DNA from 3 places in the Desulfomicrobium salsuginis genome. Region 1 is predicted to be linked to each of the others. Evidence: predicted binding sites of a transcription regulator. Region 1 holds the regulator's gene; each other region holds the start of a gene.

Region 1 (7,616 bases):
GCGGCGTGGAAGGCAAGATCGCGGCCATCACCTACGCCCGCGAGAACAAGGTCCCCTTCTTCGGCATCTGCCTGGGCATGCAGTGCGCGGTCATCGAGTACGCCAGGAGCGTCATGGGCCTGGCCAAGGCCAACTCCGAGGAGTTCGACCTGACCACGCCGGACCCGGTCATCTATCTGATGAAGGAGTGGTTCGACTTCCGCAAGAAGTGCGTGCAGCGCCGCGACATGGCCAGCGAGAAGGGCGGCACCATGCGTCTGGGCGCCTACCCCTGCGTCATCGAGAAGGACACCCGCGCCTTCGAGGCCTACGGCCAGGCCGAGGTATCGGAACGCCATCGCCACCGCTACGAATTCAACGGCGCCTACCAGAAGCGCTTCGAGGAGGCCGGCCTGACCATCAGCGGCACCTCGCCCGACAAGAGCCTGGTGGAGATCGTGGAGATCAAGGACCACCCGTGGTTCCTGGGCTGCCAGTTCCACCCCGAGTTCACCTCCCGGCCCATGCTGCCCCACCCGCTGTTCCGCGAGTTCATCGCCGCGGCCGTGGCCAACAAGAAACCCGAGCAGGAACCATGATCGACTGCGCCGAGCTGGTCGCCGACCGCCCCTTCCTCATCGCCGGACCCTGCGTCCTGGAGAGCCTCGACGTGGCCATGACCGTGGCCGTGGAGCTGCAGGCCATCTGCGCGGAGCTGGGCCTGCCGCTCATTTTCAAGAGCTCCTACGACAAGGCCAACCGCACCGCGGGGGGGAGCTTCCGGGGGCCGGGGCTGGACACCGGGCTCGACTGGCTGGCCCAGATCAAGAGCCGCACGGGCCTGCCCATCATCACGGACATCCACGAGCCGCGCCAGGCCTCCCTGGCCGCCGAGGTGGCCGACGTGCTGCAGATCCCGGCCTTCCTCTGCCGCCAGACGGACCTGCTGCTGGCCGCGGCCCGCACCGAGCGCGTCGTGAACATCAAGAAGGGGCAGTTCATGGCCCCGTGGGACATGCGCGGCCCGGTCGAGAAGATCCGCTCCGAGGGGTTCACGCGCATCTGGCTGACGGAGCGAGGCTCCATGTTCGGCTACAACAACCTCGTGGTCGATTTCCGGTCCCTGGTCATCATGAAGCAGTTCGGCTGCCCGGTCATCTTCGACGCCACGCACTCGGTGCAGCTGCCCGGCGGTCAGGGCACGTCCTCGGGCGGCCAGCGCGAGTTCGTGCCGCCCCTGGCGCGGGCGGCCGTGGCCAGCGGCTGCCAGGGCCTGTTCATGGAGATCCACCCGGACCCGGACAAGGCCCTGTGCGACGGCCCCAACTCCTGGCCCCTGGCCAAGGCCCGCACCCTGCTCTCGGAGCTGGCGGCCATCTGGAGCGTCCCCAATGAATGCTGAGAGCCTGGCCCGTGACGTGCGCCTCATGATCCTGGACGTGGACGGGGTGCTGACCGACGGCGGCCTGTACTACGACGAATCCGGCTGCGTCATGAAGCGCTTCAACGTCCAGGATGGTCTGGGCATCAAGCTCGGACCCAAGGCCGGCATCGAATTCGCGGTCATCACGGGCCTGGAGTCCCCGGCCGTGAAGCGGCGCGTGACGGAACTGGGCATCGGCCACTACTATTACGGGCACCACCGGAAGGTGCCGGCCATGCGCGAGATTTCCGAGAAGACCGGTATCCCCTTCGAGCACATGGCCTACGTGGGCGACGACTGGGTCGACGCCGCGCCCATGTCCATGGTCGGCTTCCCCATCGCCGTGCCCAACGCCCGTCCCGAGATCCTCAAGCTCGCGGCCTGGACCACCCGGGCCATGGGCGGCCACGGGGCCGTGCGCGAGGCCCTGGACTTCGTCCTGCGCGCCCAGGGCAAGCTCGACGCCATGTGGCGGGAGTGGCTGACGGCATGAAGCGAGCCCTGGCGGCCCTGCTGACCCTTCTCGTCCTGGCCGGCATCGCCGTCCTGGGTTGGCGCATGCTGTGGCCCGAGCGTCTGGGCCCCGACATCGCCCGCAACGTGGACGTGGACCTGAGCCTCAAGGGCGTGAACCTGAGCCAGGGCAAGGACGGCAAAAAGCTCTGGAACCTGAGCGCTGCCGGGGCGGACTACGCCGAGGCCGGAGACGAGCTGATCCTGACGGACCCCGTCATCACCTACTGGGGCGAGGACGGCGAGGACCACGTCGAAGTCACGGCGCCCAAGGGGCAGGTCTGGCAGAAGGAGGACCGCGCCAGGATGTGGGACGGCGTCAACGCCACCCGGGGGGAATACCGCATGCGCGCCGACACCCTCGACTACACGGGCGGCAACCGCACCTTGGTTCTGTCCGGCCACATCGATATTTCAAGCGATTCCATGCAGGGCAGTTCCGACGCCCTGACCTATTTCCTGGACACGGGCGACATCCTGGCCCGCGGCAACGTCCAGGTCACCCTGAACTGACGAGCGGGAACATCTATGCGTTCACTCATTCTGATTCTCCTCCTGGCATGGGCCGCCCCCCTGTGGGCGGCGGAGCAGACCGTGCCGGTCAAGATCACGTCCGACACCATGACCTACACCCAAAAAGGCGACCAGGTGCTCTTTTCCGGGTCGGTGCACGTCATCCGCCAGGACGTCGAGATGTGGTCCGACACCCTGACCGTGTTCCTCGACAAAAAGCAGGGCGGAGGCAACTCCACCCAGACCGCCATGGACCAGCAAAGCTCCATCAAGAAAATCGTCTCCCAGGGCAATGTCCGCCTGAAGGCCGACAAGGGACGCTCCGGCACCTGCGCCAAGGCCACATACGAAACGGCCACGGAGATCCTGACCCTCGAAGGCGACCCCGTGCTCATGGAAGGCGCCAACAAGATCCAGGGCGAGGTCATCAAGCTCTACATGCGGGAGAACCGCAGCGAAGTCCTGGGCGGCAAGCAGCGGGTCGAGGCCATCTTCAACACCCCGGCCGACACCAAGGAGCTCAAGCCGTGACGATCCTGTCCGGCCGCCAGCTGGCCAAACGCTACGGCGCCCGCGACGTTGTCCGCGACATCGACCTCGACGTGCGCCAGGGCGAGGTCGTCGGCGTGCTCGGCCCCAACGGCGCCGGCAAGACCACGACCTTCTACATGCTCGCCGGCATCGTCTCGCCCACGCGCGGGGAGGTCACCCTGGACGGCGTGGACATCACCCGCTGGCCCCTGCACAAGCGCGCCCGCCTGGGCATGAGCTACCTGCCCCAGGAAAGCTCCATCTTCCGCAAGCTGACCGTGCGCCAGAACCTGCAGCTCATCCTGGAATACTCCGGCCGCACGGCCGAGGAACAGAAACGCACGGCCGACAGGCTCCTGGACGAACTCGGCATCACCCGCCTGCAGGACCAGCAGGCGGCCTACCTGTCCGGCGGCGAGCGGCGCAGGCTCGAAATCGCCCGCGCCCTGATCCGCGACCCGAAGTTCATCCTGCTGGACGAACCCTTCGCCGGCATCGACCCCCTGGCCGTGGACGACATCCAGACCATCATCGAGGGCCTCAAGGCCAAGGGCATCGGCGTGCTCATCTCCGACCACAACGTGCGCGAGACCCTGCAGATCTGCGACCGCGCCTACCTGGTGTATGACGGCCGCATCATCCTGAGCGGCAGCCCCGACGAAATCGTCGCCGACCCCGGGGCGCGCAAGGTCTATCTCGGCGAGGGTTTCAGCCTTTAGCGGCGTGCCGATTTCCCAAGGATTGCCACGACCTGCCTTCTGTGGCAAAGTCTTTGCTGGATGAATCCGCCGACGACAACACTGCATTTTACGCGTAGACGACAGAGACACTATGGGCCTTGAACTTCGACAGAACCTCAAGCTGACGCAGCAGCTGGTCATGACCCCGCAGCTGCAGCAGGCCATCAAGCTGCTTCAGCTCTCCCGATTCGAGCTCCTCGAAGCCGTTCAGCAGGAACTGCTGGAAAATCCGATGCTTGAGGAAGCGCCGCGGGAACTCTCCGAGGAGGTCGAAGCCCAGGCCCCGCCCGCCGAGCAGCGGGCCGACGTGTCCTTCGACGACGCCGAACTCATGCGCAACGCCGACTGGGAGAACTACCTCGGCGACTTTTCGAGCACGACCAAGCAGGTGCAGTTCAAGGAGACCGAGGCCCTCGAAGAGATGATGTCCTACGAGGCCAGGCTCTCGGGCAAGCCATCCCTGGAAGGGCATCTCCTGTGGCAGCTCTGCCTCTCCAACATCACCGAAGAGGAAGAGGCCATCGGCGAGGCCATCATCGGCAATCTGGACTCCCTGGGCTACCTGACGACCAGCGCCGAGGAGATCGCCTCCGAGACCCTTTCGCCCCTGGCCCTGGTCAAGTCCGTCCTGCACCGCCTGCAGCGCTTCGACCCCGTGGGCGTAGCCGCCCGTTCCCCCAAGGAGTGCCTGCTCATCCAGCTGGAGGTCCTGGGCCAGGACGACCCCATCCTCATCTCCCTGGTCGACGAGCATCTGGAGGACATCGAGAAGCGCCGCTACAAGCCGCTCCTGCGCAAGTTCAAGATCCAGATGGAGGACCTGAAGGCCTACCTGGACATCATCCAGACCCTGGACCCCATGCCCGGAGCGAGCTACGGCAGCGACAACACCGTCTTCGTCAGCCCCGACGTCTTCGTCTACGAGTACGAAGGCGATTTCGTCATCGTCATGAATGACGACGGCCTGCCCAAGCTGCAGCTCAGCCCCTACTACATGGAAGACACGAGCCTGGCCGTGAAGGGCCCGGACCGGGAGTACTTACACGACAAGATGCGCTCGGCCATGTGGCTCATGAAGAGCTTGCACCAAAGGCAGAGAACCTTGTATAAGGTGGTCGAGAGCATCGTGCGGTTTCAGCGGGCCTTCTTCGAGCACGGAGTGACCAAGCTCAAGCCCCTGATCCTCAAGGACGTGGCCGACGACATCGAGATGCACGAATCCACGGTCAGTCGCATCACCACGAGCAAGTACGTGGCCACACCGCACGGCATCTTCGAACTGAAATTTTTCTTCAATTCCGCGCTGGAGATGGACGACGGCACCCAGGTGGGCTCCGAATCCGTCAAGGCCATCATCAAGAAGATGGTCAGCGAGGAAGACCCCAAGCACCCCTACAGCGACGAGAAAATCGCAGCGGTGCTGAAGGAAACGCTGGATGTGAACATCGCCCGCCGCACGGTGGCAAAATACCGCGCCGTTCTGGGCATCGAGTCGTCATCCAAGCGCAAGCAGGTGTTTTGATATCCCACCCCGCGCCGCCCTTCGGGGAAGACGCGGGGTTGACCCTCAACTGACGAGGAGGATTCCATGAGGATAGTCTTCAACTTCAAGAACTTCGACCCTTCCGACCACCTGCGCAAGTACGCCAAGGACCGTTTCGGCAAGCTCGGCAAATTCATGGCCGGCACCCCTGACGCCGAACTGCAGGTCAACCTCGAAGTCGAGAAATTCCGCCATATCGCCGACGTCGTCCTGACCGGCAAGAACGTGCACATCTCCGCCCGCGAGGACAGCGAGGACATGTACTCCACCGTGGACATGGTGTGGGACAAGCTCGAAGCCCAGATGCGCAAGATCCGCGACAAGGACAAGAGCAAGCGCAAGGCCGGCGGCGAGACCGTGCGCATGGACGTCATCAGCTTCGACGAGGACACCACGGGCAAGCGCAGACAGAGCATCCAGCAGACCGACCACTTCGAGCCCAAACCCATGGTCGTCGAAGAGGCCGCCATGCAGCTCGGCAAGACGGAGAACGAGTTCCTCGTCTTCCTGAACGCCGAGAACGAACGCGTCAATGTCATCTACCGCCGCAAGACCGGCGACTTCGGCCTCATCGACCCTGGGGTATAAGGGCATGAAGCTTGCCGAATATCTGGACAAGGACCTGATCATTCCCGACCTTTCGGCCAGGACCAAGAAGGAGGTCCTGGCCGAACTCGTTTCGTCGCTTCCGGCCAAATTTCCCGGCGTGGACGCCAATCGCGTGGCCCAGGTGCTCATGGACCGTGAGCTGCTCGGCACCACGGGCATCGGCGACGGCATCGCCATCCCCCACGGGAAGCTGGACAGCCTCGGCCAGGTCATGGTCATCGTGGGCCGCAGCCGCGAGGGCGTCGATTTCGCCAGCCTGGACCACAAGCCGGCCACCATCTTTTTCACGGTCTTGGCCCCTTCCAACGTGGTGGGCCTGCACCTGAAGATCCTGGCCACAATCTCGCGCCTGCTCAAGGACACCGGCTTCCGTCAGGCTTTTTCCGACGCCGCCGACGGCGAAAGCCTGTGGCGGCTGCTGCAGTCCGTCTGAAAACCGCGCAGGGCACGTCACACATGGAGAAGCGCAGCGAACTCAAAAACGTCGTCATCGTCTCGGGCATGTCGGGCTCGGGCAAGAGCACGGCCCTGCGTGTCTTCGAGGACATGGGCTTCTTCTGCGTGGACGGCCTGCCGGCCCGCATGGCTCCGGCCCTGATCGAGCTGTTCTTCTCGTCCCCGTCCAAGGACTACCCGGGCCTGGCCATGGGCATGGACCTGCGCCAGCCCGACTTCGCCGGGCAGTGGCGTGAAGTGCTGCAGGACATGGAGAAGCTGTCGGTGCGCCCGACCATCCTCTTCACGGACTCCTCGGACCAGGTTCTGCTGCGCCGCTACGCCACCACGCGCCGGCCCCACCCCCTGGCCACGGGCAACCTGGGCCTGGAAGCCGCCCTGGACCGGGAGCGGGAGATTCTGGAGCCCATCCGCAACCAGGCCGACCTGGTCGTCGACACGTCCCACTACTCGGTCCACGACCTGCGCCGCGTCATCCAGGACAAGTGGGCCAGCATCGCCAGCCAGAGCCAGGGCATGCGCGTGCACCTCATCTCCTTCGGCTTCAAGTACGGGGCCCCGGCCGAGGCCGACGCGGTCATGGACCTGCGTTTCCTGCCAAACCCCTATTTCGTCGAGGACCTGCGTCCCCTGTCCGGACAGGATGAAGCCATCGCCCGCTACGTCCTGGACGGCGAACCCGGCCGGGAGTACCTGAAGAGGCTCTTGGAGTTCCTCGACTTCACCGTGCCCCTCTACGCCAGGGAAGGGCGCTACCGCCTGACCATGGCCTTCGGCTGTACCGGCGGACGCCACCGCTCCGTGGCCGTGACCGAAGCCGTGCTTGCCCACCTGAGGGCGTGCGGGTACACCGTCTCGGTGGAGCATCGACATTTCAGTCTCGGATAACGCTTTCTGGAGGAAGAATGGTTGGAGTGATTCTGGTGACCCATGGCCAGTTCGGCCAGCATCTGCTGGAGGCTGCCCAGACCATCCTGGGGCCGCAGGAACAATGCGCCCACCTGGCGGTGGAAGGCGCGGTGGACATGGCCACCCTGCTGACGGACCTGAAAAGCGCCGTCAAACGGATGGAGACGGGCGAAGGCGTGATCATCCTGACCGACATGTTCGGCGGCACGCCGTCCAACATCAGCCTGTCCCTGCTCCAGCCCGGCAAGGTCGACGTCCTGACCGGCGTCAACCTGCCCATGCTGCTGCGCATCCTCGGCATGCGCGACCAGGAGCTGACACAGTTGGCCCAGAATGCCAAAAACGCAGGCATCCAGGGCATCGTGCTCGCGGGCGAGGTGCTGACCCGCAAGATCGGCGA
Region 2 (7,616 bases), on a different contig from region 1:
ATGCAGTTGCGCGCCTCGTCCGTGACGCCCACGCGCGGGTTCATGGTCAGGTAGACGCCCATGGAGTTGGGCGAGGACAGGCCGGGGCGTTCGCCGATGAGGATGACCGACAGCCGGGCCCGCAGGATTTCGCCGATCTCGTCGGCCACGGCCACCCGCGCGTTCTCCACCAGACAGACCGGCGAGACGGTCAGCCCGGCCTGCCCGAACATGGACGCGCAGGCCAAAACAAAGGCCTCGGCGTTCTCGTGGATGGCCCGAGCCGAAAGGCCGTCGCCCACGGCCAGGCAGATGTCGAAGCCCTTCTCCAGTCCTTGCAGCGCGTTCACGGACCTCTCGCTCAGACGCCGCCCCTTGTCCGGACGGGTCAGGTATTCCTCCCGGCCGGCCACGCAGGATTCCAGTTCGACGCAGGCGAGGCCGCCCGCGCGCAGGCGGCCGGCCAGCTCGGACCGGCGAAATGGCGCGTGCACCGCGTCCCGCGCCCGCGCGTGATCCAGCTTGAAGGCCAGGCTCTCCGCCAGGGGCAGGCTCGACCCGCTGCGGCCCACGGCGATGCGGGCCGCGGTGAAGCGCCGCAGTTCGCCCCAGGGGTCCCGGCTGACCGTGACGGGCGCATCGGTCCCTTTCTTCATGATTCCCCCCTTACGCCGTCCGGCAGACCCAGCAGTCGGTTGCCCTTTTCGATGGGCTTAAGCCGCCCGCTCCCGTCCATCACCCCCGACGACTCCAGCCAGGCCGCGAACTCCGGCGCGGGCCTGCGGCCGAGGAGTTTTCGCAGGTAGGCCGCGTCGTGAAAGGAGGTGGACTGGTAGTTGAGCATGATGTCGTCGGCACCGGGCACGCCCATGACGAAGGTGCAGCACGCCGCGCCCAGCAGGGTCAGCAGCGCGTCCATGTCGTCCTGGTCGGCCTCGGCGTGGTTGGTGTAACAGACGTCCACGCCCATGGGCAGGCCCAGGAGCTTGCCGCAGAAATGGTCCTCCAGCCCGGCGCGGGCGATCTGCTTGCCGTTCAGCAGGTACTCGGGCCCGATGAACCCGACCACCGTGTTGACCAGCAGCGGCTCGAACCTGCGGGCCACGGCGTAGGCCCTGGCCTCCAGGGTCTGCTGATCCACGCCGTGGTGCGCCCCGGCCGAGAGGGCACTGCCCTGGCCGGTCTCGAAATACATGATGTTGTCGCCCACCGTGCCGCGCGACAGGGACCGGGTCGCTTCGAGAGCCTCCTGCAGCAGGGACAGGGACACGCCGAAGCTCGCGTTGGCTCCTTGCGTCCCGGCGATGGACTGGAAGCACAGGTCCACAGGCGCGCCGGCCTCGACGGCCTCCATGGTCGTGGTCACGTGGGTCAGCACGCAGCTCTGGGTCGGGATGGCGTATTTGGAAATGAGCCCGTCCAGCATGTCCAGGATGCGGCGGATGTTGTCCAGGCTGTCCGTGGCCGGGTTGACGCCGATGACCGCGTCGCCGCAGCCGTAGCACAGCCCGTCCAGGGTCGAGGCGGCGATGCCCCGCAGATCGTCGGTCGGGTGGTTGGGCTGCAACCGGACCGAGAAGGTGCCGGGCAGCCCGATGGTGTTGCGAAAGCGGGTCGTGACCCGGCACTTGGAGGCCACCAGAACCAGATCCTGCAGGCGCATGAGCTTGGACACGGCCGCGGCCATCTCCGGTGTCACGCCGGGGGCAAGACGGACCAGAACCTCGCCGTCGACCGCGTCGGTCAGCAGCCAGTCGCGGAACTCACCCACGGTCAGGCTGCGGACCGGGGCGAAGGCGTCCTTGTCATGCGTGTCGATGATGAGCCGGGTGACTTCGTCGTCCTCGTAGGGGACGACGTGCTCCTCCAGGAACCGCGCCAGCGGCACGCCCGCCAGCTCCATCTGCGCCAGCACGCGCTCCTCTTCCGTGGCGGCCGCAACCCCGGCCAGGAAGTCGCCCGAACGCAGGGACGAAGCCTTGGCCAGCAACTCCTTCAGGGTCCGATGCGCGCGGCTCATGACCGGTCTCCCGCCAATCCGATTGTCGCCCCTTGCGGCGCCGCAAGGAGCGCCTTGGCCTTGCGGATCCTGTCGTAGGAGGCCTCGATGCGCTCGCGCGTCAGCCGCCCGCTGTCCACGCCGCGGACCAGAATGTCGACGGCCTTGGGCACGACGTCCGGGTCGTAGTCCAGGTTGTTGCCGAAAACCAGGATGTCCACCCCGGCCTCCACAGCTCGCAGCACGGCTTCCTCCAACCCGTAATGCGCCGTGATTGCCCGCATCTGCATGTCGTCGGAGACGATGACGCCCGTGAAAGCCAGACGCTCGCGCAGGAGCCCCGTCAGCACGGCGGGAGACAGCGTGGCCGGGTGGTCCGCGTCGAAGCGCCCCAGGAAAAGATGCCCGCACATGATGAGAGGACTGGCCCCAAGCGGGATCAGCCGCTCGTAGGGGATCAGTTCCGCGGGGCTCCAGGTCCGCGAGATGTCCGTCAGTCCGAGGTGGGAGTCGACCATAGCGCTGCCGTGCCCCGGAAAATGCTTGAGGCAGGGCAGGACGCCTTGGGACAGGAGGCCCCGGCTGAACGCCCCGGCATGGGCCGCGACGGTTTCCGGGGCCGCGGAAAAACTGCGCTCCAGGGCCCCGATGGCCGGGCTGGCCGGGTTCACGTCCACGTCGGCCACGGGCGCGAAATCGAGGTTGATGCCCAGACCCGCCAGCAGCCGCCCGGTGCGTTCGCCCTCCTGCCGCGTCTCATCCGGCGCCCCCTGCCCCATGGCCCTGGCCGACGGGCTAAACGGGAAGCCCGCCTCTTCGCGCAGGCGGCGCACCCTGCCGCCTTCCTGATCCACAGCGATGAAGAGCGGGGTCCGGGCCGCTGCCTGCAGCGCGGCGGTCAGGGCGCGGACCTGTGCAGGGCTTTGGATGTTGCGCCCGGCCGTCTTCAGCTGCACGTCGCGGTTGAAAAGAATGACTCCGCCCAGGTCGTGCTGACGGATGTCCCGCAGGATGGGGGCGTCGTCGGCCAGCTCCGCGCCCCGGAAACCGACCAGCAGCATCTGGCCGAGCATTGCACGAAGTTCGGGACGCCCCCCGCCGGCGGCGAGGGCGGAGGTCTGCAGAACAAAGACGACGACTGCGCAAAGGACAATTCTGATCATGAGTTTCCCCGGGTTGGGCTGTTCGGAAGGGGCGGGAAAACCCCGCTGCCGTTTCTCTCCGTTACGTGCCCGAACCCGTCCCATGCAAGAGGCGGCTCCGGAGTCATCCGGGAAGGCCGAATTTTTCATTTGAGTCATCTCCCGAGACAGCTTTTTTACAAATTGAGTCAAGCATCAGGCCATCTTGCCCCTGTCCCCGCTTCGCCCGGCGCTCCTGGTTCACCGCCCGGGGCGCCCCGACCGCCAATGAACGCAATGCCAATACCCTTTTTTTATGGACAAAATTGGTCCAATTGGGCATCAGCCTTATGACGCAAAGCCCGGTCCGCCACGCAGATGGGCCGCACGTTCCGCGCCCCGCGACTGCAGGCGCCGGCTGGCACGCTTGCTGCTTTTCAGACCCGGCCCATTGTATCAACCATGAAACGAGAGGAACCCATGAAACGCACCCTGCTTCTGGTCATGCTCGGCGTGACCCTTCTCCTCGGCTCCACGGCCATGGCCGCCAAGATCAAGGTCGCCGGCATCTACACCCAGCCCATCCAGCAGAAATGGGACGCGACCCTGCACAAGGCGCTCCTGAAGGCCCAGGAGGCTGGAGAGATAGACTACGTCTGGAGCGAAAAGGTCTCCAACACCGACTACATCCGCGTCCTGCGCGAATACTCCGAAGCAGGCGTGCAACTCGTCGTCGGCGAGGCCTTCGGCATCTCCCGCGACGTGCGCAAGGTGGCCAAGGACTACCCGAACGTGGCCTATCTCATGGGCGACACATTCGGGCCCGATGGCACGAACCTGGCCGTGTTCGACAATTATATCCACGAGCCCTGCTACCTCATGGGCATGATCGCCGGGGCCATGACCAAGACGAACAAGATCGGCATGGTCGGCGGCTACCCCATCGGCGAGGTCAACCGTCTCTTCAACGCCTTCATGGCCGGCGCCAAGGCGATCAACCCGGCCGTGCAGTTCAAGGTGTCCTTCATCGGCTCCTGGTATGATCCGCCGAAAGCCAAGGAATTCGCCTACGCCCAGGTCGAGGCCGGCGTGGACGTGCTCTATGCCGAGCGCTCCGGCGTGGTCGACGCGGCGCGCGAGAAGGGCATCATCGCCTTCGGCAACGTCAACGACATGAACAAGCAGGAAAACGGCAAGGACGTGGTCGTGACCTCGGCCCTGTGGCACATGGAATCGGCCCTGAACCACGCCATCGAACGGGTCAAGGCCGGCACCTTCGCCGCCGAGGACTATCGCGAGTGGACCATGATGGCCAAGGGCGGCGCGTCCCTGGCCCCCTTCTACGAGTTCGAGGACAAGATCCCGGCAGACGTCAAGGTCAAGGTCGCCGAGGCCGAAGCCGCCATCAAGGCCGGCAAGCTGGTCGTCGAGATCAACGACAACGAACCCAAATCCACCTTCTGATCCCAAGGGGCCGGCACACTCCGGCCCCTTTTTTTCACCATGTCCAACACACCCGTGCTGCGGCTTCGCGGCATCACCAAGCATTTCGGCCCCCTCGCGGCCAACGACGACATCTCCCTGACCCTGGACGCCGGCGAGATGCTGGCCCTGCTGGGCGAAAACGGGGCGGGCAAGACCACGCTCATGTCCATCCTCTTCGGCCACTACGTCGCAGACGCGGGAACGGTGGAAGTGCAGGGCAGCCCCCTGCCGCCGGGTTCACCCAGGGCAGCGCTCGCGGCCGGAGTGGGTATGGTCCACCAGCATTTCACCCTGGCCGGGAACATGACCGTGCTCGAGAACATCATGCTCGGCACCGAGCCCCTGTGGGGGTTCCGGCGCAACTCGGCCCGCGCTCTGGCCAAGCTGGGCTCGCTCATGGAACGCTTCCGTCTGCACGTGAACCCGCACGCGATGGTGCGCGGCCTGTCCGTGGGCGAACGGCAGCGCGTCGAAATCCTCAAGGTCCTGTACCGCGACGCTCGCATCCTCATCCTCGACGAGCCCACGGCCGTGCTCACCCCCCAGGAGAGCGACCACCTCTTCGCCACCCTGCGCGAACTGGTCAGCCAGGGCCTGTCCGTCATCTTCATCACCCACAAGCTGCGCGAGGTCATGGCCGCCAGCGACCGCTGCGTGGTCCTGCGCCACGGCCGCGTGGTGCTGGAAACGTCGACCAAAGCCACCTCCGCCGAAGACCTGGCCAAGGCCATGGTCGGCGCCAACATCCCCCAGGCCACGCGCATCCCGCACCCGCCCGGCGAGGAGGTCCTCGTGCTGGACCGCGTCCGCACCGGCTGCCCGGATCGCGGAGTTGATCTCGACGAACTGACCCTTTCGGTGCGCGCCCACGAAATCCTCGGCATCGCCGGCGTGTCCGGCAACGGCCAGGCCCTGCTGGCGGACCTGCTGTCCGGCCTCGTCGCTCCGACCGGCGGCCATGTCGTCCTGCGCGGCCAGACCGTGACGCGCCTCACCCCGGCGGCCATGATCCGCGCAGGCGTCGGCCGCGTGCCGGACGACCGCACCGGCACGGGGCTGGTGGCGGACATGACGGTCATGGAGAACCTGTCCACGGAAATCTACCGCCTGCCCGGCTTTTCCCGGCGCGGCATGCTCAACTTCAAGGCCCTGGCCTCCCGCGCCGCGCAGCTCATGGACGTCTTCGACATCCGCTGCGCAGGACCGGACGCGCCGGTGCGCAAACTCTCGGGCGGCAACATGCAGAAGCTCATCCTGGCCCGCGTCCTGTCCCAGGGCCCGCACCTGATCCTGGCCAACCAGCCGACCTGGGGCCTCGACGTCGGGGCCACGGCCGCCGTGCACCAGCACCTCCTGGACGCGGCCCGGCGCGGGGCCGGAGTGGTCCTCATCTCCGAGGACCTGGACGAGCTCTTCCAGCTTTCGGACCGCATCCAGGTCATGTACCAGGGCCACCTGTCCGCGCCCGAGGACACGGCCACCGTGGACCGGGCCCGGCTCGGCCTGATGATGAGCGGTCAGACTTTCGACCACCGAGGTGCGGCATGAGGCTCGAACCGCGCGAATCCGTGGCCTTCGGCTGGCAGGTCGGCGCGCCGCTGTTGGCCGTCGTCGCCGCCATGGCGATCTGCTCCGGGCTCATCCTCTGGGCCGGAGCCTCGCCCCTCTCGGCCTGGGGCCTGCTCCTCAAGGGCGCCCTGGGCTCGACCTTCGCCCTGACCGAGACCCTGACCCGCGCCACGCCGCTGATCTTCACCGGCCTGGCCGCGGCCGTGGCCTTCCGGGCCAAACTCTGGAACATCGGTGGTGAAGGCCAGTTCTACGTCGGGGCCTGCATGGCCACCTGGCTCGGCACCGGCATGATCGACCTGCCCGCGTGGCTCATGATCCCCTTCCTCTTCCTGACCGGCGCCCTGGCCGGAGGGCTCTTCCTGCTCATCCCGACCTGGCTCAAGACGCGGCTCAAGGCCGACGAGGTGGTCACCACCCTGCTCCTCAACTTCGTGGTCCTGCTGGTCGTCAACTGGCTGGTCTTCGGCCCCTGGAAGGACCCCATGGCCATGGGCTGGCCCCAGGCCGCGCCCGTCGTCAACAGCGCCATGCTGCCCGTGCTCGTGCCCAAGTCGAGCCTGCACCTGGGCTTCGTCCTGGCCCTGGCCTGCGCCATCCTCATCTGGTGGATGATGCGATTCACGGTCTGGGGTTTCGAGATCCGCGCAGTCGGTGCAAGCCTGAAAGCCAGCACCTTCGCCGGGATGCCCGTAGGGGCCACCATCATCCGCACCGCGCTCCTGAGCGGCGGCCTCGCTGCCATGGCCGGGGTCAGCGAACTGTGCGGCGTCAAAGGCTACCTGACCCTCGATCTGTCCCCCGGCTTCGGCTATTCCGGCATCGTCGTGGCCATGCTGGCCGCCCTGCACCCCCTGGGCGTGGTCCTCTCGGCCGCCTTCATCGCGATCATCTACATCGGGGCCGACTCCATGAGCCGCGCCATCGCCATCTCCAACTACATCGCCGACGTGACCACGGCCGTGAGCCTGCTCACGGTCCTTTTGGCCATGTTCCTGACCCGCTACCGCATCCGCTGGAGATAACATGGACATCCTCTCCCTCGTCTTCGAAACCGGGTTCTGGCTGGCCACCGTTCGCATGGCCACCCCGCTCATCTTCGGCACCATGGGCGAACTGATCTGCGAGCGGGCCGGGGTCCTGAACCTCGGCATCGAGGGCATTATGGCCGCGGGCTGCATGTCCGGCTGGACCTGGGTCTACCTCGGCGGCACCCTCTGGGGCGGCGTGCTCTTCGCCGCCTGCGTCGGTGCGGCCCTCGGGCTCCTGCACGCCGTCTTCACCGTGCATCTGGGTCTGTCCCAGCACGTCACGGGCCTGGGCATCACCATGCTCGGCGCAAGCCTCAGCTCCTTCGCCTTCCGCATGATCCTGCCGCAGGTCACCACGCCGCCCAAGATCGTCCCCTTCGCGCCGCTGGACATCCCCGTGCTCTCCACCCTGCCCTTCATCGGCCCGGTCCT
Region 3 (7,616 bases), on a different contig from region 1:
GCCGCCGATGTCCTGCCCGAACATCAGGCCAAAACCAAGCAGGAAGAAGGCGGGCTGCCCGGCCGCAAAGTCGAGCAGGTTCTTCATCAGGATGTTGCCGGCGTTCTTGGCGCGTGCGAAGCCCATCTCCACCAGCGCGAATCCGGCCTGCATGAACATGACCAGGATGGCCGCCACCAGAGTCCACAGCAGGTTTGCGTTGGACTGGGACAGGGCCTCGCCTTCGGCGAATGCCAGGGTCGGGGTAATGGTTGCCAGGAGTAGGGTCATAGCCCAGACTTTTGGTCTGAGCAGGGTCGATGTTTGTCTGGTTGCCGCGTACATGATGTCCTCCGTGGTGGTGAGTGTTGATACCCACACAAAGCACGGAGGATGCCAGGTTTTTATCTCCTTGTTTTTATGGATATTTTTTGCACTGGCTCGGTCTTGTCTGCGGTATTTGTTATTTTTTTCGATGAAATTGCCAGTTTATTCAGTCGTAATTCACAATAATGTTTAATTCGTAATTGTCGGCTCGTTCTTGGGCGATTTTAGGCCACGTCATTTTCGTCTAGAATAATTATTTACATAAGATCAGAATGTTATTTAAATTTTCATTTTTGTATTACATAATTGTTCACATTTGGCTTGTCCTTTCGTCATTATCTTCCAGCTTTCCGACTCGTTCTTTCTGAATTTCACGATTTCGAGGTGCCCTATTTCGTGTGGGCAGTTGTCGCTCCGTGTTCTGCCCGCGTGAAATGCGTATTGTCGAATTTTGAGTTCGTGTTCGGCTACGAAAATGTGCATTGTTACATTGATTGATGTCATGTCCAGGAGTTTGTTTTGCAAAAAAGGAAAATTGCTGTGTATCGCTGCACGAAATTGTATCTTCTCGTGTGGCCGCGGTCAGCCCGAGCAACGGCATCATGCTGTAATTGAATATGTTTTTTCGTTGGCATCGGCCTTGCTCAGTATCGACAAAAATGGAGGTGCTTTGTGAATCCGACCGATACCGCTTTTATAATCGTTTGCTCCGCCCTGGTCATGTTCATGACCCCCGGGCTGGCCCTGTTCTATGCGGGCATGACCCGTTCCAAGAACGCCCTTGGCACCATGATGCAGAGTTTCGCCGCCATCGGCGTCATTTCTCTGGTCTGGATGTTCTGGGGCTATTCCCTGTCCTTCGGCACGGACCTGAACGGGCTCATCGGCGGGCTGGACTTCCTGGCCCTGTCCGGCGTGGGCATGCAGCCTCACGAGTCCATTGCCACCAACCTGCCGCACATGGTCTTCATGATCTTCCAGTGCATGTTCGCCATCATCACGCCGGCGCTCATCACCGGCGCCTTTGCCGAGCGCATGCGCTTCTCGGCCTTCCTCATCTTCATCGTCCTGTGGTGCACGTTCGTGTACGCCCCGCTGTGCCACTGGGTCTGGGGCGGGGGCTGGATGTTCAAGATGGGCGCCCTGGACTTCGCCGGCGGGGCCGTCGTGCACATGAGTTCCGCCAGCGCCGCCCTGGCCGCGGCCTTGGTCATCGGCAAGCGCAAGGGCTGGGGTAAGCGCTCCTTCCTGCCGCACAACCTGCCCATGACCATGATCGGAACGGCCCTGCTGTGGTTCGGCTGGTTCGGCTTCAACGCCGGCAGCGCCCTGGCCGCCAACGAGCTGGCCGGTAGCGCCTTCGTGACCACGCACATGGCGGCGGCCACGGCCATGCTGGCCTGGCTCTTCGTGGAGTGGAAGCTTCACGGCAAGCCCACGACCCTGGGCGCGGCCTCTGGCGCCGTGGCCGGTTTGGTGGCCATCACTCCGGCGGCCGGTTTTGTCGGCGTCATCCCCTCGGTGCTCATCGGCCTTGGCGCGGGCATCTTCTGCTACTTTGGCGTGAGCCTCAAATCCCGCTTCGGGTTCGACGACAGTCTCGACGTGGTCGGCATTCACGGCATCGGCGGCATCTGGGGCGCACTGGCCACGGGCCTCTTCGCCACCAAGGCGGTCAACGCCGCCGGCGCAGACGGCCTTTTCTACGGCAACCCCGGCCAGCTCTGGATTCAGTTCGTGTCCGTGGTGGCGACCTTGGCCTTTTCTTTCATCGTGACCTATGCTCTGCTGAAAATTGTCAGCGCCATCACGTCGCTGCGCGTGACCGAGGAAGAGGAAGAAGCCGGTCTGGACGTGGCTCTGCACAGCGAATCCGCCTATCAGGCCTAACGGGCAACCTTTTGGAGGAATCATGAAACGAGTGGAAATAATCACCAGGCCGTACAAGCTTGACGAGATCAAGGAAGCCCTGACGGGCATGGGCATCCAGGGCATGACCGTGACGGAGGTCAAGGGCTTCGGCCGCCAGCGCGGCCACAAGGAAGTGTACCGCGGAGCCGAGTATCAGGTCGACTTCGTGTCCAAGGTCAAGATCGAGATCGTCATCGACGACGAGATCCTCGACCAGGCCCTCGACGTCATCCAGACCGCGGCCAAGACCGGCAAGATCGGCGACGGCAAGATCTTCGTCTCGACCATCGACAACGCCATCCGCATCCGCACCGGCGAGTCCGGCGCTTCGGCCCTCTAGCCGCAGGGGCGGGACGACCTCCCGCCCCTTCACCCCATGACCATCGAATCATTGCGACAGGCCCGCGATGCCTACCGCGCAGGGGAAGCAGACCATACGCATTCCCCTGCGTGGTTTTCCCTTCAGGTCGACGCCTGGATTCGCGGGGTCTGCGAGACTATCGCGCCCGACGCCGGCCCCTTCTTGCTCCTCGCTGTCGGGGGGTATGGTCGCGGGGAACTCTATCCCTTTTCGGACATAGACGTACTCGTCTGCCTGCCTGAAGCCCATGAAAAGGGGCCAGGCGCGGCGGATTCCGAAGCCCTGGCCTCCGCCATATTCCTTCCCCTTTGGGACAGCGGCTTTGACGTGGGGCATGGCATCAGGACCGTGTCCGAAACCATCTCCCTGGCCGGGTCGGACTACGAGGTGCTCTGTTCCCTTCTTGACGCGCGGCTGCTTTACGGCGTTGCGGAGGATTTCGAGCGGTTCCAGCGGCGAGTGCAGCGCGATCTGGTTCGGCCGGTTCGTCCCGCGTTGGTCCACTGGCTGTCCAGGCGGCACGAGGAGCGTCACCAGCGCTTCGGCGACACCTCCCAACTCCTGTCCCCGAATCTCAAAGAGGGCAGGGGAGGGCAACGGGACCTGCAGACCATGCACTGGCTCGAAGCCGTTTGGCGCGGCAACGGGGAGCATCCGCCCTTTCTGTCGGAGTCCGAAAGTCGTGCGCTGGCTCAGGACGCCGCGTTTCTCTCGCGTGTCAGGAGCGCTCTGCATCGCCTGTCCCGGCGCAAGAACGACGCCTTGCACCTGGAGATTCAGCCCGAATTGGCCAGCGCCCTCGGCTATGGCCCGAGCAGCGGCAGGTGCGCGGTCGAGCGTTTCCTGTCGGACCTGCACAGGGCCATGTCCGAAATCAGCCTGCTCTGCCGCCTCTGTCTGGGCAAGGCCCAAGCACTGTGCGCCGGAAGCGCGGTTGCCAGTGGGGACGTGGGGCTCGATTTTTCCGTACTGGTGGCCGACCCGGCCAACATTCTGGAACTCTTTCGGCACAGTGCCCAGACGGGCGTGCCCATCGGCTGGCAGACCCGGCGCATCATTCAGGACCGCCTGGCCGAGTTGGCTCCCGATACCGGGTGGCCACGGGGCATTGCCGGACGCTTTGGGGAAATCCTGGGCGGAACGACCGCAGCCAGTGCGTTGGAACAGATGCTTGAAGTGGGTTTTCTGCGCAGCTTCCTGCCCGAGTTCGGCGGCATCGAAAATCTCGTCCAGTTCGACGCATACCACAAGCTGCCGGCCGGGCCGCATCTGGTCGAAACAGTCAGGCAGCTCGCATCTTTCGACGCCGGGCACGAATTCCTCGGCGACGATCTGGCCGACTTGGGCGATGCCCCCTGCCTGCGCTGGGCGGCCCTGCTCCACGACATCGCCAAGGGGGACGACGACCACGCCCGTAAGGGCGCTGAAATGACCCGCATCATTCTGGCCCGTCTCGGCTTTGACGCCGCATTTGCCGCAGAGTGCGCCTTTCTCGTCGAACACCATCTGCTGCTTGTGCATACGGCAACGCGGCGCGACCTGGGCGAGGAGTCCGTCATTCACGGCTTGGCCGCCAAACTCGGCGATGTGCGGCTCCTGCGCCTGCTGACCCTGCTGACCTGGGCCGACTCCATGGCCACGGGACCCAAGGCCTGGACTCCCTGGATCGAGAACCTGCTGCGCGAAACGTATTTCAAGACCCGCCGCGTGCTCGAATACGGTTTCCTGTCCGAGGACAACCGCGTCCACCGACTGAGCCGCCTTCGCGATTCCTTGCGCGCCCAGCGGCCGGGGCACCTCTCCGTTGCCGAGTTCGAGCGCTATCTCGGCCTCATGCCCCCACGCTATCTGATGCAGACAAGTCCCCGGCGCATCGTCGAGCACATTGAACTCGTCCGCAGTTTCGCCCGGCGCCAGGATGCCCCGCCGTTCCAATTCGCCTGGGAGCACAAGACCAGCACGAAAGCCCTGCGCCTGACCCTCGTCTCCACGGACAGGCCCGGACTTTTCGCCCGCGTCTGTTCCGCCCTGTCCCGGCACGGCTTGTCCGTCCTGGCGGCCGAGCTCTGCGTCTGGGACGACAGGACCGTCGTCGACGTTTTTTGGGTCACGGAGCCCCTTGATCCGCTTTATGCCGACGAAACCGTGCAGGCCTGCCGTTCAACCCTCGAACGGCTCTTTCGCGACGAAACCGAACTCGACCGGCTGCCCGTGCAGGTTCCGCCACGCCTGAAGAAGGTCTTCGCCCTGGACCCGGAACTGGTGCGCGTCGACTTCGACAACGACGCTTCGGACTTCCACACCGTCCTTTCCATCCAGGCACCGGACGTACCCGGATTGCTGGCTACGGTGTCCCTTTCCCTCTACCGGCTCGGTATTGATCTCATTTTTGCCAAAATTGCCACGCAGAAGGACAAGGCCATGGACATCCTGCACATCCGCGAAGGCGGTGAGAAGATTCCAGCCGTTGAATGTGAAGCTCTGGCGCGCTCCCTGCGCCTGCTGATCTGCAGCCTGTACGCGTGAAACGCCGGTTTCAGGAAACGGCGTCCTCGATCCACTTTTCGAGAGTGGGTGGGGTGGAGAGGCATTGATACCTGGGAATCCAATCGCAGGCGGCCTTGAGTTCCGTTCCGTGCTGGATGACGGAGATGGGGCGGTCGGAGCTGACCACCACCACGATGACCTGATCGTGGTCAGCCGTGAACCTGAGGGCCGAGTTGAAGCGCGCGCCGCGGGACCTGTTCTCCCCGGCTACGGCCCGGCCGTCGAGAAGCGTGGCGAAGGCGTTCAGCTTCAGGTACATCATGTCGATGTGCAGGGCGCCGTCGACCTTGGCCAGCGCCGTGGCCAGCTCCAGGTCCATGTGCCGCTTCAAATCCAGGGGGGATTCCAGGTGCTGCCCGGAAATGCTGGCCAGGGGGCTCCCGTAGTCCAGGACCAGCGCGCAGCCGTGTTTTCTTTCCTGGGCGCTGCTGACCAGCACGCCGACGACCTTCATGATGGAGTACGTCTTGTTCGAATCGAGGTTCAATTCCAGCAGCGCTTCTTCCAATTGCACCAGGTTGGCCTTACGGGTGGAGGAGTGGTAGCTGCCGTCGGCGAAGCTGCACACCGTCTCGTCTTGCAGGCGGATGAAGCCGTGTCGGCCCCTGAATTCCGCCATCACGGAAAAGTCGGGCATGCGGCCGGTGCCGATGCCGACGATCTGCTGCCCGTCGCTGACCAGTTTGTGCCGGTTCCCTTCCACGGACTGCAGCAGCTTTCTGATGTGTTTGATGTCCTTCATGGCCGGCCGCTCGAATTCCCCGAAGGTGGCCAGGTAGTGCACCCGGTCGATGTGGCTTGGCTCCACGAAGATGAGGTCCCCGTGGGGCCATTTGCCTTCTTCCTGGGTCTTGGAAATGCTCAGGATCGCTTCGAGGAGGGGGTAAATGCGAAGTCCGGTGTCCGGACCGACGCTCAGGTTGCGGATGTCGACGATGTGGTCGCGCACGGCGTGTGTGGCGAAATCCTGCAAGACGTAGCTTGAGGTCTCCAGGTCCAGGATGCTGCGCGTGCCGAGGTCCTGGGACAGCAGTCGGCAGGCGTATTCCAGCCAGCACTGCGTGGGCCCGGTCGAGCACATGTCCGGGTGTTGCTCCGTGAACCACATCTGGTGGAAAATGTTGCGGTAGTTGCCGCCATAGGAGACCAGACCGGTCAGGTCGAGGCTCCTGCAGTGCACTGCTTCCTCACGCGTCTCGGCTCTCGTGCACTGCTTCCAGAACCCGTCCTTGAGATACAGCTCCCGCAGCCGCGGCTCGTGGCCCCGCAGCAGGTCGTGCGGATCGTAGACATGTACAGGTCCGTCCTTGCGCATGGCATACACGATCGCCGCCCGGCTCGGACCAGAAAAACGCGTCAGCCCGTTGGCCAGGCCGCCGTGGATGTGATCGACGCATTTGAGGAAGAACAGGTCCTGCATGACTACCTTCCAGAGGTTTGCGGCGTTACTACCCCACGCCTGGCAACGGGTCAACGCGTACCCGTCGCGATGGCTTGCGTGTCGAGTCGGAAGGCTTATGTTGTGACATGAAATACCGGAGGTACACATGCATGAAGTCAGCCTGAACCGTGTCATCACGGACTACCTCACGGGCAGGGAAATCATGGACACGACCTACGAGGACCTGCGTCAGGCCTTGGCGCGCATGCTGGTCGAAGACAGGAAATACCCGCGTGAGAGTGTCCTGCCCAAATATGAGCTTGTTTACGAAGTCGGCGGCGAGAGCCAGTCGGCTGTTGTCGACCTCGCGGTTTTCGGTCCCGCCGGAGAGCCTTTGCTGGCCCTTTTCTTCTGTCCGGGCGAGGTTGGCACCTTTATCCGCGAAAGCGTGGCCGCGGCCCGTATCCATCTTCCTGCCCCGTTTCCTCTTGTCGCCGTGACGGATTCCATGGAACTTGTTCTCGTCGAGTCCAGAACTGGCGACGCCATTGCCTCGGGTTTTTACGCCATACCCCTGTGGTGGGATTTAGCGCCCTTGGCCGGGGAGCACGCATGTCCTCCATTCGGCGAGGAACGTCTGCTCAAGGAGCGAAGGATACTGACTGCCTACACGGGCCTGGGGGGGCCATGCTGTGGCGGAGCGTGCAGCCTGTAACCCCCCTGGTGGTTTTTATTCCGAAGGTGGTGCGGCCGCGAGGTCGCACCATTTTTCGTGGTGGACCGAAGTCCAGGCGCCGAGTGCCTCGGTCAGTTCCTCCTGGCTCACGCCGACGGCTCCCACCTGTCCCACGACCAAGCCTGCGGCGCAGTTGGCCAGGATGCTTGCGCTCAGCAGATCGAGCCCGGAACTGAGGCCCAGGGCGATGGTGGCGATGACCGTGTCCCCGGCTCCCGTCACGTCGAAAACCTTCTTGGCCATGGTCGGCAGGTGGAAGACGCCCGCTCCGGGCAGGAACACGGCCATGCCGTCCGCGCCCAGGGTGATGACCAGTGTCTGCAGGCTGCGTTCACGGATGATCTTTTTCCCGGCTTCGATGATGTCCTCGCGGG

What was found. The regulator sigma-54, encoded in region 1, starts transcription at its own class of promoters, with help from an activator protein. The targets are predictions, from matches to a motif close to CTGGCACGGNNNNTGCTT.
Region 2: the regulator sigma-54 is predicted to act here: its motif matches at 3,518-3,535, upstream of ACYQ3G_RS06900 (BMP family protein).
Region 3: the regulator sigma-54 is predicted to act here: its motif matches at 935-952, upstream of ACYQ3G_RS06225 (ammonium transporter).

The regions. Positions count from the first base shown of each region.
Region 1 covers NZ_BAAHYA010000002.1:2,064,814-2,072,429, forward strand. Annotated here, with positions in the region: gene pyrG (CTP synthase) at 1-578, shown strand, start outside; gene kdsA (3-deoxy-8-phosphooctulonate synthase) at 575-1,381, shown strand; gene ACYQ3G_RS16320 (KdsC family phosphatase) at 1,371-1,895, shown strand; gene lptC (LPS export ABC transporter periplasmic protein LptC) at 1,892-2,428, shown strand; gene ACYQ3G_RS16330 (LptA/OstA family protein) at 2,444-2,959, shown strand; gene lptB (LPS export ABC transporter ATP-binding protein) at 2,956-3,678, shown strand; gene rpoN (RNA polymerase factor sigma-54) at 3,791-5,221, shown strand; gene hpf (ribosome hibernation-promoting factor, HPF/YfiA family) at 5,288-5,830, shown strand; gene ACYQ3G_RS16350 (PTS sugar transporter subunit IIA) at 5,835-6,284, shown strand; gene rapZ (RNase adapter RapZ) at 6,308-7,195, shown strand; gene ACYQ3G_RS16360 (PTS sugar transporter subunit IIA) at 7,213-7,616, shown strand, end outside.
Region 2 covers NZ_BAAHYA010000001.1:1,533,339-1,540,954, reverse strand. Annotated here, with positions in the region: gene eutC (ethanolamine ammonia-lyase subunit EutC) at 1-635, opposite strand, end outside; gene ACYQ3G_RS06910 (ethanolamine ammonia-lyase subunit EutB) at 632-1,999, opposite strand; gene ACYQ3G_RS06905 (glycoside hydrolase family 3 N-terminal domain-containing protein) at 1,996-3,141, opposite strand; gene ACYQ3G_RS06900 (BMP family protein) at 3,580-4,563, shown strand; gene ACYQ3G_RS06895 (ABC transporter ATP-binding protein) at 4,603-6,132, shown strand; gene ACYQ3G_RS06890 (ABC transporter permease) at 6,129-7,178, shown strand; gene ACYQ3G_RS06885 (ABC transporter permease) at 7,180-7,616, shown strand, end outside.
Region 3 covers NZ_BAAHYA010000001.1:1,381,011-1,388,626, forward strand. Annotated here, with positions in the region: gene ACYQ3G_RS06220 (ammonium transporter) at 1-324, opposite strand, end outside; gene ACYQ3G_RS06225 (ammonium transporter) at 979-2,196, shown strand; gene ACYQ3G_RS06230 (P-II family nitrogen regulator) at 2,219-2,557, shown strand; gene ACYQ3G_RS06235 ([protein-PII] uridylyltransferase family protein) at 2,594-5,104, shown strand; gene ACYQ3G_RS06240 (DNA integrity scanning protein DisA nucleotide-binding domain protein) at 5,115-6,545, opposite strand; gene ACYQ3G_RS06245 (type I restriction enzyme HsdR N-terminal domain-containing protein) at 6,673-7,221, shown strand; gene ACYQ3G_RS06250 (bifunctional heptose 7-phosphate kinase/heptose 1-phosphate adenyltransferase) at 7,237-7,616, opposite strand, start outside.